Linked DNA regions of Solidesulfovibrio magneticus RS-1. The protein of the gene in region 1 interacts with the protein of each later gene in a pairwise test. Links are inferred from orthologs where the notes say so. Each region holds a gene or a part of one and is shown in the gene's direction. Other genes may lie near its edges.

What was found.
Region 2: the proteins of DMR_RS08145 (region 1) and DMR_RS04040 interact in binary tests that used the Escherichia coli proteins (3 or more experiments, as listed by UniProt). The link is inferred for Solidesulfovibrio magneticus RS-1 from one-to-one orthologs.

The regions. Positions count from the first base shown.
Region 1 is NC_012796.1:1,933,977-1,941,841, reverse strand. What follows is about bases 5,151-7,865. They hold DMR_RS08145 (nucleotide exchange factor GrpE), read left to right. Parts: upstream 5,151-6,100; coding sequence 6,101-6,631; downstream 6,632-7,865. Other genes in these bases: dnaK (molecular chaperone DnaK), read left to right, coding at 6,753-7,865; hrcA (heat-inducible transcriptional repressor HrcA), read left to right, coding at 5,151-6,027. Also shown: DMR_RS08180 (ATP-binding cassette domain-containing protein), read left to right, coding at 1-455; DMR_RS08175 (Mbeg1-like protein), read left to right, coding at 561-1,379; DMR_RS08170 (4Fe-4S binding protein), read right to left, coding at 1,499-2,290; DMR_RS08165 (substrate-binding domain-containing protein), read right to left, coding at 2,283-3,134; DMR_RS08160 (FadR/GntR family transcriptional regulator), read left to right, coding at 3,362-4,057; DMR_RS08155 (hypothetical protein), read left to right, coding at 4,297-4,659; more of hrcA, read left to right, coding at 4,990-5,150. UniProt on the Escherichia coli protein: Participates actively in the response to hyperosmotic and heat shock by preventing the aggregation of stress-denatured proteins, in association with DnaK and GrpE. It is the nucleotide exchange factor for DnaK and may function as a thermosensor.
Region 2 is NC_012796.1:927,901-934,185, forward strand. The notes cover bases 2,755-5,694. They hold DMR_RS04040 (Nramp family divalent metal transporter), read left to right. Parts: upstream 2,755-3,549; coding sequence 3,550-4,839; downstream 4,840-5,694. Other genes in these bases: DMR_RS04030 (HlyD family secretion protein), read right to left, coding at 2,755-2,983; DMR_RS04035 (MarR family winged helix-turn-helix transcriptional regulator), read right to left, coding at 2,980-3,450; DMR_RS04045 (hypothetical protein), read right to left, coding at 5,021-5,251; DMR_RS04050 (methyltransferase domain-containing protein), read right to left, coding at 5,666-5,694. Outside these bases: DMR_RS04020 (hypothetical protein), read right to left, coding at 1-11; DMR_RS04025 (DHA2 family efflux MFS transporter permease subunit), read right to left, coding at 208-1,764; more of DMR_RS04030, read right to left, coding at 1,769-2,754; more of DMR_RS04050, read right to left, coding at 5,695-6,285. UniProt on the Escherichia coli protein: H(+)-stimulated, divalent metal cation uptake system. Involved in manganese and iron uptake. Can also transport cadmium, cobalt, zinc and to a lesser extent nickel and copper. Involved in response to reactive oxygen.

The DNA.
Region 1 (7,865 bases):
TGTTCCAGGACTACGCCCTTTTTCCCCACCTCACCGTGCGGCAAAACGTCGCCTTTGGCCTCTCACCCCTGACCGGCCGGCTCACGCCCCAGGCCGCCGAGCACGTCCAGAAAACCCTGGCCCTTTTCGGCATCGAGGGGCTGGCCGACCTGCGTCCGGCCCGGATTTCCGGCGGCCAGCGCCAGCGCGTGGCCCTGGCCAGGGCGCTGGTCTGCGAGCCAGGCGCCCTGCTCCTGGACGAACCCTTCTCGGCCCTGGACATTCCCCTGCGCCAGAAGGTGCGGGCCGAGCTGGCCGGCATCCTTTCGCGCCTGGACATTCCGCTGATCATGGTCACCCACGATCCGGCCGATGTGGCCTTTTTCGGCGGCGAGGTGGTGCGCTACGGCGAAGGCCGGGTCATCGACATGCACTCGGCCGAGGACATGCGGCGTTCCATGGTCAAGGTGGCCTAGGGCGGCGAGCCGCCCTGTTGACGCCCTGCCCGCCCGAGCGTAGCCTGGGCCAAAATTGCCCGGCGAAAACGGCCTGTTGCCCCAAGCCGCCGGAAACGGACCGCCATGACCCTGACCGCCGCCAATCTTGACGCCTCCCTGGCTGTTATCACCGAGGCCAGCTACCGAGAAGACGCCTCCCTGATAAGCGCCCTGGAAGGGGCCGGCTACGTCCAGCTCGACCTTGACGGCGACGGCAACGGCACGTCAAAGGCCGGCAGCGCCGCCTTCGACGCCTGGACCACGGTAGCCAACAATCAGACCGTGGCCGTCATCGCCTTTCGCGGCACCGACGACATCGATTATTCCACCGACGGCCTGACGGCTTATCTCGGCAGCGCCGACGCCGCCTACTGGTTCGACACCGTGGGCTACTACGACCAGCTTTCGGCCAAGACGGCCGCTTTTGACGCCGCCGTGGACAGCCTCGGCATCGGCCAGGTCTACGTGACCGGCCACAGCCTCGGCGGCGCGGCCGCCCAGGCCTACATGGCCGCGCATCCCGACGACGCCGACACGCGCTACGCCGCCGTGGTCTTCGGCTCCATGGGCCTGTCCGGCGATGACGCCGGCTATGCCGCCGATGCGCGCATCGTCAATTTCGTCGCGCCGTCGGACTATTCCACGCAGCTCGGCACACAAACCGCCGGCCTGACCGTGAGCTTCAGCGACGCCGCAGGCAGCCTCGACTCGGGCCTTGACCTGTCCACACTGCTGGCCGATCCGGCTTCCTACTTAAGCGTCCACGGCACGGGCCTGTACCTGACCGCCGCCGCCGACTATGACGCGGCCAAAGCCGGCATCCCTTCCACCGAGACGACCACGTTCTTCACCTCCACGGTGACGCTTGGCGGCCTGACCCTGACCGTTTCGCCGCTCGGCTAGCTTCTCCCCCGCCGACCCGGCGCGCCCCCCCTTAAACCTTTCCTATTTGGGGGGTCCGGGGGTCTCAGGCCCCCCGGCCGCCGGAGGCATCTTCTCATCCTTACCCCTTTCCATCACCCCTAGCTGCGCCCCGCTTCGCGGGGCTTGCGGCCGAGGCCGATGGCGTCGACGGGGCAGCTGTCCAGGCAATCGCCGCAGTTGGTGCAGTTGGTTTCCTCGGGCCGGGTCGCCATTTCGCAGACCGTGGCGCATTTGCCGCAGCCGTTGCAGGCCGAGGTTTTGTAGACCTTGAACAGCGACGCGCCCTTGAGGAGCTCCAGCGCCCCGCCGGTGGGGCAGGCGAAGCGGCACCAGGCTCCGGCCAGGGCCAGGCCCAGGACGAAAAACCCCAGCACCGCGCCGGTGCGCCACAGCCACAACGGCATGGCGTGCTCGAAGGTCAGGGCGGCGGCCTGGAAAAAGGCTCCCACCCGGATGGGCACGTCCACCCGGGGCTGGCCCAGGGCGTAGTAGACGTAGAGGCAGCCGGCCAGGGCCAGGTACTTGCCCGTCGCGGTCCACCGGAACAACCGGGACATGCGGCCAACGACGGCCCGGCCGAAGGGGGCGAGCTGGCCGGCCAGGGACACGGCCAGCCCCCCCGGGCAAGCCCAGCCGCAAAAGGCCCGGCCAAAAAGGAGCAGGCTGGCCGGCAGGGCGAGCCAAAAGCCCCAGTACATGGGCAACAGCCGGCCGTGGCAGGTGATGACCGGGCAGTTCTGGCAGCTCACGTAGGGTACGACGAAGGGACAACGCAGGATGCCATAGAGACTCCACTGCCCAAGGACGGCCGCGCCAAGGACCTGGGTCGCCCTACGCCAGACCTTCAGCCGCGTTTTCGGGGCGGCCTTGGCCGCCAGGCTCTCAGACATCCCGCACTCCGTATTTTTCCACCAGTTCGCGGCCCTTGTCCGACACGGCCGGCACGAAGCCCATGCGCTCGAAATGGGCTTGGCCCTCGGGCGAAACGAGATAGCCGGCATAGGCCTCGGCCAGTTCCCGGTTTTTGGCGCTTTGCATGACGCCCACGGTGAAAGTCATGGGCGGCGGGGGGAAGAGCTTCTCGTCGATGGGCACGATGTCCACCCGCCCGGCGAAGGCCGGCAGGCGGGTAAGCCGCAGTTCCACCACCGAGACATCGCCCCGGCCGGCAATGACGTCGTCCATGGTGCGCTGGACGCAACTGCCCATGACAACGGCGTTTTTCTTGGCCGCTTCCAGAACGCCGGCCTTTTCCAGGATTTTAAACGCCGCCGCGCCGCCAGGCGGCGAGGCCTCCGGGGCCAGTACCACCTTGACGCCGGACCGGGCCAGGTCGGCCACGCTGGCGATGCCGGCCGGATTGCCCTTGGGCGTGACCAGCACGTATTGGGTGAAGCACAAGGGCTTGAACCAGGCCATCTTGCCCTCGGCCCGCAATTTCTTGGCCAGATCGAGAACCCGGCCGGCGAAGACGTCGGTGGTGGCCGATCCCAGAAGCGACTTGCCCAGGGCGGCGGCAAAGGCTCCGGTATAGACGACCGTGGCCCCGCGCGCCGCCTCGAAGGCGGCGTTGGCCGGCATCATGGCCTCGGCCAGCCCGCCGCAGGACCAGACCTGCAACACCTCGCCCGGGCCCGAAGCGGCCGCCGGCCGCGCTCCCAGGAGCGCCGTCCCGGCCGAGGCCGCGGCCAATTGCAAAAACCGCCGGCGCGACGCGCCAGTTTCCTTTTCCATGCATCCCTCCCGGCAAAATACACTGCTGTTGTCGTGAACCCTGCTTCCTACCCGCGCCACCGCGCCAAATCCAATACATGCTTCCGATGGCAGGCCGAAAAATCCATCGGAAGGCCCGATTTTGGCTTGCCAAAGGGTGGTCTTTGCGCGCAAACCCGGGAAGCCCCCTTGACATGGCCCCAGGCCGGCACTAGAGACGCTCAAGACTTTGAGGAGATCATCAGACGATGCCCGCCCGCCTGAGCCCGGTCCGTTCGCGCAAACTGTGCGACCTCGTCATCCAGCAGATCCAGGAAAAGATCTCGCTGGGCATTTTCGCGCCGGGCACCAAGATCCCCACCGAACCGACGCTCATGGCCCAACTCGGGGTCGGACGCTCCACCGTGCGCGAAGCCATCCGCGTGCTGGTCAGCGCCGGCCTGCTGGAAGTGCGCCAGGGCGACGGCACCTATGTCCTCAGCGGCGCGTCCGGCCAGGAACCCCTGGAATACCGCCTGCGCCGGGCCACGGCCGTGGAGATCCGCGAGGTGCGCCGCATCATCGAGGTGGAAACCGCCCGCCTGGCCGCCGGCAACCGCACCGAGGCCGATCTGGAAACCATGCGCGATTGCCTGGCCCGCAAGAAAGCCGCCGTGGCCGCCGGCGACACCCATGGCTACGTGGCCGCCGACGTCGCTTTCCACTCCGCCGTGGCCGCCGCCAGCGGCAACAGCCTGCTGGCCGACCTGTACCGCAGCTTCTGCATGGTATTTCAGGATTTTCTCGACCATCTCATCGCTGATGTCGGCGTCAACCGCTACCAGGACCACATCCACAACGGCCTCCTCGACGCCATCACCCGCCAGGACGGCCCGGAAGCGGCCCGGTTCGCCATGGAAGGCCTCGACCACTTCACCAGCGACATCAAGGCCTTGGGAGAATAGCCAGGAGGCTCTTTTTTTTGCTGTTGACAAACATCAGATGATAAGACAGCAGATCAGCTTGTGCGCGGCGGCAGTCGCCTGTCTGGAGTAGCCCGCCGCAAAACAGCAGATGATATGATGGAGCTGTCGCTTCGCCGTCCCGGGACGGCCCTCCTTGGCCGAGAGCGTGACAACATAAACATCAGATGATATGACTTAGTAGCGCCGGCAGTCGCAACGCCGGCCAAATTGGAGCATCCATGCGCCTTTCCCGTTCCGTCGTCGCCGTGACCCTGTCGGCCTGCATCGGCTACTGCGCCGTGCTGGCCGACGCCTCGCCCAGCCGCCACGAGGCCCGTGAATCCAAGATGTCCCTGTCCGGCCTGGGCCAACTTCTGCCCCAGGTGTCGCCGGCCGCCTCGGCCGTGGTGGCCGCTCGCCAAGGCTTCCGCGAACTGCGCGGCATGGTGCAGTCCTCGGCCCTCATGCACGATTCCCGGCCTTCGGACGAAGCCGCTCGGCAGGCCCATGTGGCCCTGTGGGCCGCCCTGGAAGCCGATCTGCGCCCGGCCCCGACCGACCTGGGCCCCGGCCCTTCGGGCTTACTCCCCGGCCAGGACTGAGCCGGCCGGCCCACGCCGATCCCTTCGAGGCGCCCACGGCCGGTCTGGGACCACACCCAGCCGTAACGGGGCCAGGAAGCGGGACTGCCGCTGTCTGACCATATCTCTCGGCTCCAATGCCGCCCCGCCCACGGGGCGGCGGCCGGCGCGCAAGCCGCGGCGCGCCGGCCCCCTTTGGGGGAAGCGCTTTCGCCCGCCCCTTTCCAAACGCAAAATACTCGTGATTCCTGCATGATGCCGGGCATTTTCCGGCCTCTCCCTTGACACCGGACCATTCGGTTGTTACCCGTTTGGCACTCGAAAGCCACGAGTGCCAAACGGGGACACGCCATGCCTCTTGCCGAACGCGAACGGGAAGTTCTGACCACCATCATCGAAGCCTATGTCGCTTCGGCCGCGCCCGTGGGTTCCCGCATCGTGTCCAAGCGCAGTTCGCTGGGCCTTTCCGCCGCCTCCATCCGCAACATCATGGCCGACCTCACCGAGGCCGGCTACCTGGAGCAGCCCCACACCTCGGCCGGCCGCGTGCCCACGGCCAAGGCCTTTCGGCTCTATCTCGACCAGGTCATGCAGGTGGCCCCCCTGGGCGAAGACCAGATGCGCCGCATCCGCGACAACCTCACCTTGGCCGGCCTGGAGATCGACGACGTGCTGCGCCAGACCTCGCGGCTGCTGTCTGGCCTGTCGCTCCAGGTGTCGGTGGTCATCGCCCCCAATCCGGCCGGCGCGCGCTTCAAGCGCATCGACTTTTCCCTGCTCAACCCCGGCCTGGTCATGGTCATCCTGGTGCTCCAGGGCGGTCTTGTGCGCAAGCGCGTCATCGAGACCACCCCGGACGTCACCGGCGACGATCTGGTCGTGTGCGCCAATTACCTGAACCATCTTTTCACCGACCGAACCCTGGCCGAAGTCCGGGCCAGCATCGTGCGCGAGATGGACGAGGCCCGGCGTTCGCTCAACGCCCTGTGTCTGCGCGCCCTGACCATGGCCCGCTCGGCCTTTGAGCAGGAGCGCGCCCCAGCCAGCGAAGTCATCGTCGACGGCACGCCCAACATGCTGGCCCAGCCCGAATTCACCGACGCCGAACACATGCGCGAGCTTATGCGCGTCCTGGAAGAGCGCACGATTCTGCTCGACCTTCTGGACAAAACCGTAAACGAGCTTAAAACGGTCATCATACTCGGCGATGAGTCGGACCAGGCCGCCCTGGCCGATCTTGGCGTCATCACCGCCCCGTATGGGTCGGGATCGCGCGCCCAGGGCGCCATCGGCCTCATCGGCCCCCTGCGCATGGATTACGCCCGGCTCGTTCCGGTGGTGAACTACACCGCCGGGGCGCTCACCCGGTTGCTCGATCGGCACTATTAGCCTCGACTCGTCCGCGACCGCCCGGGCCTGCCTGGGCTTTTCGTCGCGCCCAAACGTTTGTTGTGGAGGAATCATGGTCCCTGAGGAAAAACTGCCAGACGCCGAAACCGCCCCCGAAACCCCGGCCGAGGAAACCCCGGCCACCCCGGAGGACACCATCGAACGCCTGCGCGCCGAAATTGCCGCCGAAGCCGACAAGCGCCTGCGCGCCCTGGCCGAAACGGAAAATCTCAAGAAGCGGCTCATCAAGGAAAAGGAAGATTTCCAGAAATACGCCACCGAAAGCCTGGTCTCGGAACTGATTCCGGTGCTTGACCATCTCGACCTGGCCCTGGCCCACGGACGCGGCAACGAAGCCTGCAAGGACTTTGTCGTCGGCGTGGACATGACCCGCAAGGCCTTCATCGACATCCTGGCCCGCCACGGCGTCACGGAATTCGGCGCGGTCGGCGAAGCCTTCGATCCCGAGACCCACGAGGCCATCGGCGTGGCCAGCGTGGCCGGTCTGGCCGAAGACGCCGTGGCCCAGGTGGTCCAGCGCGGCTATCTGCTGCGCGGCCGACTGCTGCGCCCGGCCAAGGTCATGGTCAACAAGGCGCAATAAATCGTTTTTTCGCGGCTGCCCCTTTACTCGCCGAAAACGGGGCTTATATAGCTCTCGTTCGAGAAATACCGCGCCGCAAGGCACAAGCACATACAGGCAATGATAAGGAGGAAAGGCTGATATGGGTAAAATCATCGGGATCGACCTCGGGACCACCAACTCCTGCGTTTATGTCATGGAGGGCAAGGACCCGAAGTGCGTCACCAACCCCGAAGGCGGACGCACCACCCCGTCCATCGTGGCCTTTACCAAGGAGCGGCTGGTCGGCGAGATCGCCAAACGCCAGGCCGTGACCAATCCCGAGCGCACCATCTTCGCCATCAAGCGCCTCATGGGTCGCCGTTACGACGCCCCCGAGGTCAAGCATTGGCTGGAGCACTGCCCCTACAAGATCGTCGAGGGCCAGGGCGGCGACGCCTATGTCGAGGTCGAGGGCAAGAAGTACAGCCCGGCCGAGATCTCGGCCATCATCCTCGGCAAGCTCAAAAAGGACGCCGAGGCCTATCTCGGCGAGCCCGTCACCGAAGCCGTCATCACCGTGCCGGCCTACTTCAACGACGCCCAGCGCCAGGCCACCAAAGACGCCGGCCGCATCGCCGGCCTTGAGGTCAAGCGCATCATCAACGAGCCCACGGCCGCGTCCCTGGCCTACGGTTTCGACAAAAAGGCCAACGAGAAGATCGCGGTCTTCGACCTTGGCGGCGGCACGTTTGACATCTCCATCCTCGAAGTCGGCGACAACGTCGTCGAAGTGCGCGCCACCAACGGCGACACCTTCCTGGGTGGCGAGGACTTCGACCATCGCGTCATCAGCTATCTGGTCGACGAGTTCAAGAAAGAGAACGGCATCGACCTGTCCCAGGACCGCATGGCCCTGCAGCGTCTCAAGGAAGCCGGCGAAAAAGCCAAGAAAGAACTGTCCACGGCCATGGAGACCGAGGTCAACCTGCCATTCATCACGGCCGACGCCTCCGGTCCCAAGCACATGATGGTGAAAATCACCCGGGGCAAGCTCGAATCCCTGGTCGATGACCTGGTCAAGCGCACCGTCGAGCCCTGCCGCAAGGCCCTGGCCGACGCCGGCCTCAAGGCCTCGGACATCGATGAAGTCGTGCTGGTCGGCGGCATGACCCGCATGCCCCTGGTCTCCAAGACCGTGCAGGAGTTCTTCGGCAAGGAGCCCAACCGCTCGGTCAACCCCGACGAGGTCGTGGCCATGGGCGCGGCCATCCAG
Region 2 (6,285 bases), 1.0 Mb from region 1 along the record:
GCGAGCATCATGGAGGCGGCTCCTTGGGTTTGGGCACGACGTTTGGGGCGCGGGATGCGCTCCTTTTGCCATACACCGGAAGCGAGGAGCGTGCCAGAAGCGCGCCGTGAAAAAAGTCCGCGCCAACCAAGGGGTTGGCGCGGACTGGGAAATACCGGACGGCAAAGGGCTGGGGGCGGGCCGGCGGAGTGCCGAAATGTCGGCGGATCAGTGCATGCCTTCGGGCATTTTCGAGCCCATGGGCGGTTTTTTCATGATCCACATGAGCACGGCCAAGCCGAGGAAAAGCTGGCCTTGGGCATGGAACACGTCGCAAAAGGCCATGGCGTTGGCCTGTTTGAGCAGCAGCTTGTAGAGCGCGCCAGAGGCGGTTTGCGAGGCGTCGTACAGTCCCAGGACCTTGGGCGCGAGGTAGGCGGTCAGGCGTTCCTTGGCCGACTGGTAGGAAAGATCGTAGGGCGTGAGGTTTTCGATGAGCCGGGCCTGGTGGAACTGAGCACGCCGGGCCAAAAGCGTGGTGACGAAGGCTACGCCGAAGGAGCCGCCGAGGTTTCGCAGCAGATTGAACACGGCCGAGGCGTTGTTCATGCCTTCGCGCGGAATAAAGGCCATGGTGAGGTAGGACAGGGGCACGAAGAAAAAGGCGATGCCAATGGCCTGGACGTTGCGGGCGGCAATGGCCGTGCCGATGTCGATGTCCAGCGAAAAACCGGCCATGCGAAAAAGCGAATAGGCGCTGATGCAAAGGCCGATGCACAACAGAATCCGGGCGTCGACCTTGGTGGTGGCCTTGCCGACAATGGGCAGGATGGCCAGCATGATGAGCCCGCCCGGGCCAAGGACCACGCCTGAAAGAAAGGCCGTGTAGCTCATGAGGTTTTGCAGATAGAGGGGCAACAGCACGATGGAGCCGAAAAAGGCGAAAAACCCAAAGAACATGACGATGTTGCCCATGGCAAAGGTGCGGTCGGCAAAGACTTTGAGATCGACCACGGGATGCTTGCAGCGCAGCTCCCAGATAAGAAAGGCCGACAGACACACCCCGGCGATGACCGACAGCGTGAGGATGTAGTCGGCGCTAAACCAGTCGTCCTGCTGGCCCTTGTCCAGGACGATCTGCAGGCAGCCAAGCCCGAGGCTCAAAAGGGCCAGCCCCAGATAGTCCACGGCGTCGCCGGCCTTGCGGCGCTCCAGATAATCCGGGTCCTTGATGTAAAACCAGATAAGCGCCATGGCCAGGATGCCGACGGGCACGTTGATGTTGAAAATCCAGCGCCAGGAATAATTGTCCGTGATGTAGCCACCCAGAAGCGGCCCGAGGATGGGGCCCAGCACCGCGCCCATGGCGAAGATGGCCATGGCCAGGCCGCGTTCCTTGGGCGGATAGGCTTCAAGCAGGATGGCCTGGGACATGGGCTGGAGTCCGCCGCCGCCGATGCCTTGGATGATGCGGAAAAAAACCAGCATCCCGAGGTTGGTGGCCAGGCCGCAGCACATGGAGGCGATGGTGAAGACGGTGACCGACCACAGCAGATAGTTGCGCCGCCCCAGGAGCTTGGAGAGAAAGCCGCTGATGGGGATGACGATGGCGTTGGAGACGAGATACGAGGTGAGCACCCAGGTCACCTCGTCCTGGCCGGCCGACAGGCTGCCCTGGATGTGGCCCAGGGCCACGTTGGCGATGGAGGTGTCGAGGATCTCGATGAGCGTCGGCACCATCACCGCCAGGGTGATGAGCCATTTGTTGGGGGCTTGCTCGGCCATGGGCTTAGTTGGTGTGGATCACGGGCACCACGCTCATGCCCAGGCGCAGTTGCGGCAGCTTGTCGGCTGCGCTTTTGTCAAAGACGATCTTGACCGGGATGCGCTGAACGATTTTCACGTAGTTGCCCGAGGCGTTTTCCGAGGGGAAAAGCGAGAACACCGAGCCGGTGCCGGCCTGGATGGACTCCACCGTGCCGGTGATGGCATGGCCCGGGAAGGTGTCCACCTCGATGTCCACGCTCTGGCCCGGGCGCACGTCCCGCAGCTGGGTTTCCTTGAAATTGGCCGTGACCCACAGCTCCTTGGAATCCAGCGGCACCACGGTCATAAGCGCCTGCCCGGCGGCCACCAGCCGGCCGGATTCGATCTGCTTTTTGGTCACATGCCCGGCCACCGGGGCGGTGATGCGGGTGTAGGACAAGTTGAGCTCGGCCTGTTTGACCTTCTGGCGGGCCAGCTCCACCTTGGCCCGCTGGGCCGCGGCCTCGCGGGTCTGGATGACGGCCTGTTCCTCGCCGGTCTGGGCCAGCTCGATTTCCGAGCGCAGCCGCTTGATGACGGCCTCGATGGACTCCAGGCGGCGTCCGGCTCCGTCGGCCTTGGCCTTGGCGGCCCGCAACTGGGCCTCATGGGCCCGGCGCTTGTTTTCGATGCTGTCGAGATCGGACTGGGACACGGCGTCCTTGGTGCGCAGCTGGCTGATGCGGGCGTGGTCGAGCTTGTCCTGGTCGAGCTGGGCCTCGATCTGGGCGGCCTCCTGCACGGCGGCGTCGCGTTCCTTGACGGCCTGGTCCAGGCTGCGCTGTTCGCTTTCGAGCTGGGCCCGGGCGCCGGTGACCTTGGACGAGGTCTGGGAGCGCTGCAGCGGCACGCCCAGTTCCTGGGCGGCCAGCTGGCTTTCGGCGGCGGCCAGATCGGCCCGGGCCTGGGCCAGGGCCACTTCGTAGTCCGTGGGGTCCAGCACGGCCAGCACGTCGCCGGCGGCCACGAGCTGGTTGTCCTCCACCGGCGCTTCATCAACATAGCCGGCCACCCGCGGCGTGATGGGATGGATGCGGCCGTCCACGAAGGCGTCGTCGGTGGACACCTTGCCCCGGGCGTAGAGATAATAGCCCAGCGACAGCAGGGCCACGGCGGCCACGGCCAGGACCAGGACGCGTTTTTTGCGGTCGGCCGGCTGGCCTTCGGGCTTGTGCTTGGCACGGAAGGAAAGTTTCATGGGGCGTCCTTGGTTTCGGGCAGGCAGTCGAGGCGGGCTTCGATGCGGGTCAGCAGATCGCGCAGCACGGCCTTGTCGTTCCCGGTGAGATCGGCATAGGCGGCGTCGGCAAAGGCCTGGACGATGGGCACAAGCGCCAGGGCCAGGGTCCGGCCGGCCTCGGTGAGGTAGAGGCGCTGGGAGCGCCGGTCGTCCGGGGCGCGTCGCCGCGTGAGCAGCTCCCTGGCTTCCAGCCGGTCCAGGATGCGGGTGACCGTGGTCTTGTCCTTGACGGTGCGTTCGCCCAGTGCCACCTGGGTGAGCCCTTCATTTTCCAGCAGCCGGTAGAGCACCACCCATTGGTCCGGGGTCACGTCGTGTCCGGCGGCCAGAAAGGCTCGGCGCAGTGCGATCTTGATCCGGGCGGCGGCATGGCCTACGGCATAACCAACGGCATTGTCGATGTCATAGCGGGAGGCAAGGTCCATGGCGTTTCTCTCTGTGGCGGCAGCAACAGTTGCCGGCGGGAAAATATCGATGACAACCATTGGCGTCAAGAGACGCCGTGTCTGTCAGGGGGTGTGCTGATGGAGGCGTTTCGCCGGCTGGCCACGGCCGTGTGGGATATGGCGCGGTTTCGGGACCATGGCCGGCCCCGGTTGGCCGCCCTGGAAATATTTAAATACATCGGCCCGGGGCTGCTTGTGACCGTGGGATTTATCGACCCGGGCAACTGGGCTTCCAACGTGGCCGCCGGGGCCGACTACGGCTACAGTCTGCTGTGGATGGTGACGCTGTCCACCATCATGCTTATCGTCTTGCAGCACAACGCCGCCCATCTGGGCATCGCCACGGGCCTGTGCCTGTCCGAGGCGGCCATGCGCCATTTGCCCAGGGGAGTGGCGGCCACGGCCCTGAGCACGGCCGTACTGGCTTCGATCTCCACGGCCCTGGCCGAGCTTTTGGGCGCGGCCATCGCGCTGCGTATGCTCTTTGGCCTGCCGCTGTGGCTGGGGACCCTGGCCGCGCTGGTCGTGGCCTTGTGGATGCTTTTCGGCAAATCCTACCGGCGTATTGAGCGGCTCATCATCGGCGGCGTGTCGCTTATCGGCCTGGCTTTTCTTTTCGAATTGTCCCTGGTCCACATCGACTGGGGCGCGGCGGCCCTGGGCTGGGTGCGCCCCAGCCTGCCCGATGGGGCGCTGCCCGTGGTCATGAGTGTGCTTGGCGCGGTGGTCATGCCGCATAACCTCTTTTTGCACTCGGAAGTGATCCAAAGCCGGCAGTGGAACCTTGACGAGCCGGAGATGATCGAGCGCCAGCTCAAGTACGAGTATCTGGACACGCTGTTTTCCATGGGCGTGGGCTTTTGCATCAACAGCGCCATGATCCTGCTGGCCGCGGCCGCCTTTTTCGGCCGGGGGCTGGAAGTGACCGAGCTGGAGCAGGCCCAGTCGCTTTTAACACCCCTTTTGGGGCCGGCGGCCGGGGTGGTGTTCGCCGTCAGCCTGCTTTTGGCCGGGCTGGCCTCCAGCGTCACGGCCGGCATGGCCGGGGGCAGCATCTTCGCCGGCATCTTCGGCGAACCCTACGACATCCGCGACAGCCATTCGCGCGTGGGCGTGGCCGTGACGCTTATTGGCGGCGCGGCGGCCATCCTGCTGGTCGGCGACCCCTTAAAGGGCCTCATCTGGTCCCAGATCGCCCTGTCCATGCAGTTGCCGGTGACGATCATCCTGCAAATAAGCCTCACCTCGCGCCGCACGGTCATGGGACACTACGCCAACCGGCCTTCCACCACCGTGCTCCTGGCGGTCACGGCCCTGGTGGTTATCGGACTCAACCTCATGCTTCTGGTCGAGACGTTTTTTTCCTAGTCGGCGCGCAGCCAAAAACAGGCATGTTTTTGGCTGCGCAACAATACCGATTGCCGTCCGTCCTCGCGCCGGAGCGTGTCGCGGCACTTCCCGCACGCGACACGTGCCAGGCCCGTCCATAAAAAAACGCCGCCTCCCGGAGTCCGGGCGGCGGCGTTCTCCCCTCACAGAACGCGAACTACTATTTGCCTTTTTTGGCCTTGGGGGCGGCAGCCTTGTCCGGGCCGGGGTAGTTGGCGACCATGCCGCCCATCTTCATGCACTCATTGACGCTGGCGGTCATGACGGTCTTGTCGCCGACCTTGCACTCCCAGGTCTTTTTGGGGGCGGCTTTGGCCTTGCCCTTGGCGAAGGCCGGGGCGGCGGACAGGGCGAGCGACAGGGCAGCGGCGAAAACGATGAACTTTTTCATGGGATCCCTCCTCGAACGGAACATTTTCACGTGGAATATAACGGTGTGCGGGGGAGCGCAAGAGATGGCGCGGCATAAAATGCGCGTCGGTTGCATCGCGCCGGCGCAACGCCCGGGCCGGCGCAACAGCCCGGGCCGTTGCAGGCGCGCACGGCGCGCGTGACGGGCCGACGGATCGCCGGAGTTTTTAAGCCCTGCCCCGTGCTTCCGGGGGCGTTACGGCCGTTGTCTGACGGAAGATCATGACCAAATTGCAATGCGGCCGGCGCCCTGCCGCAGAGCCGGAAAACAGGTCGGCGTGCTTCGAGAGCCGTCGACCGAGACGCCGCGTCTTGAACCCTTGCAGGGTGGGACGTCGCGTTGGCCGGCGAGGCTAGCCTGGTCCCGAAGCCACGTATCAACAGGGCTTTGGCGCTAGCGGCGAAGGACCAGATAGACGGTACTGGTCAGCAGATCGTCCCGGGCATGGACGCACAACAGTTGCGGCGGCGGGATATGCTCCGGGGAGACGGGCATGGTTTTCAGGCGCACCGGGGTAAGCCCCGAGCCTTCTATATGGTGTAGGAGCTGGCGCACGGTGAGCCGATTAAGGTCCAGGAACTGTTCCACCAAGTAGCGCTTATAGGCCGCAAAATCGTTTTGGGCGTAGAGCAGGTCATCTTTTTCGGCGTTGGCGTCGTGGTCGTCGGCGGCCTCGGCCAGAGCGACGAAGGCGGCGGTGCTCATGAGCAGATGGCCCCAGGGGATGTCCACGAGCCGCCGCAGATGGGAGCCGAAGGGCGAGTAGTAGAGCGGGTCGATCTGGATGAGGCAATGTCCGCCCGGACGCAGGGCCAGGCGCAGGGCCTCCAGGGCGGCCGGGATGTCCGGCAGGTGCTCGAAGACCGACCAGCTGTAGGCGGCGTCGAAGGAACCCGGGGCAAAGGGCAGGCGGCAGTCCGGTCCCGACTGGACAAAAGCCAGGTTCGGGGGCGGCGTGGGGCTGCCGGTATTAGCGGCCAGACGCTCGGGCAGGTGGGCAAAGGACGGATGGA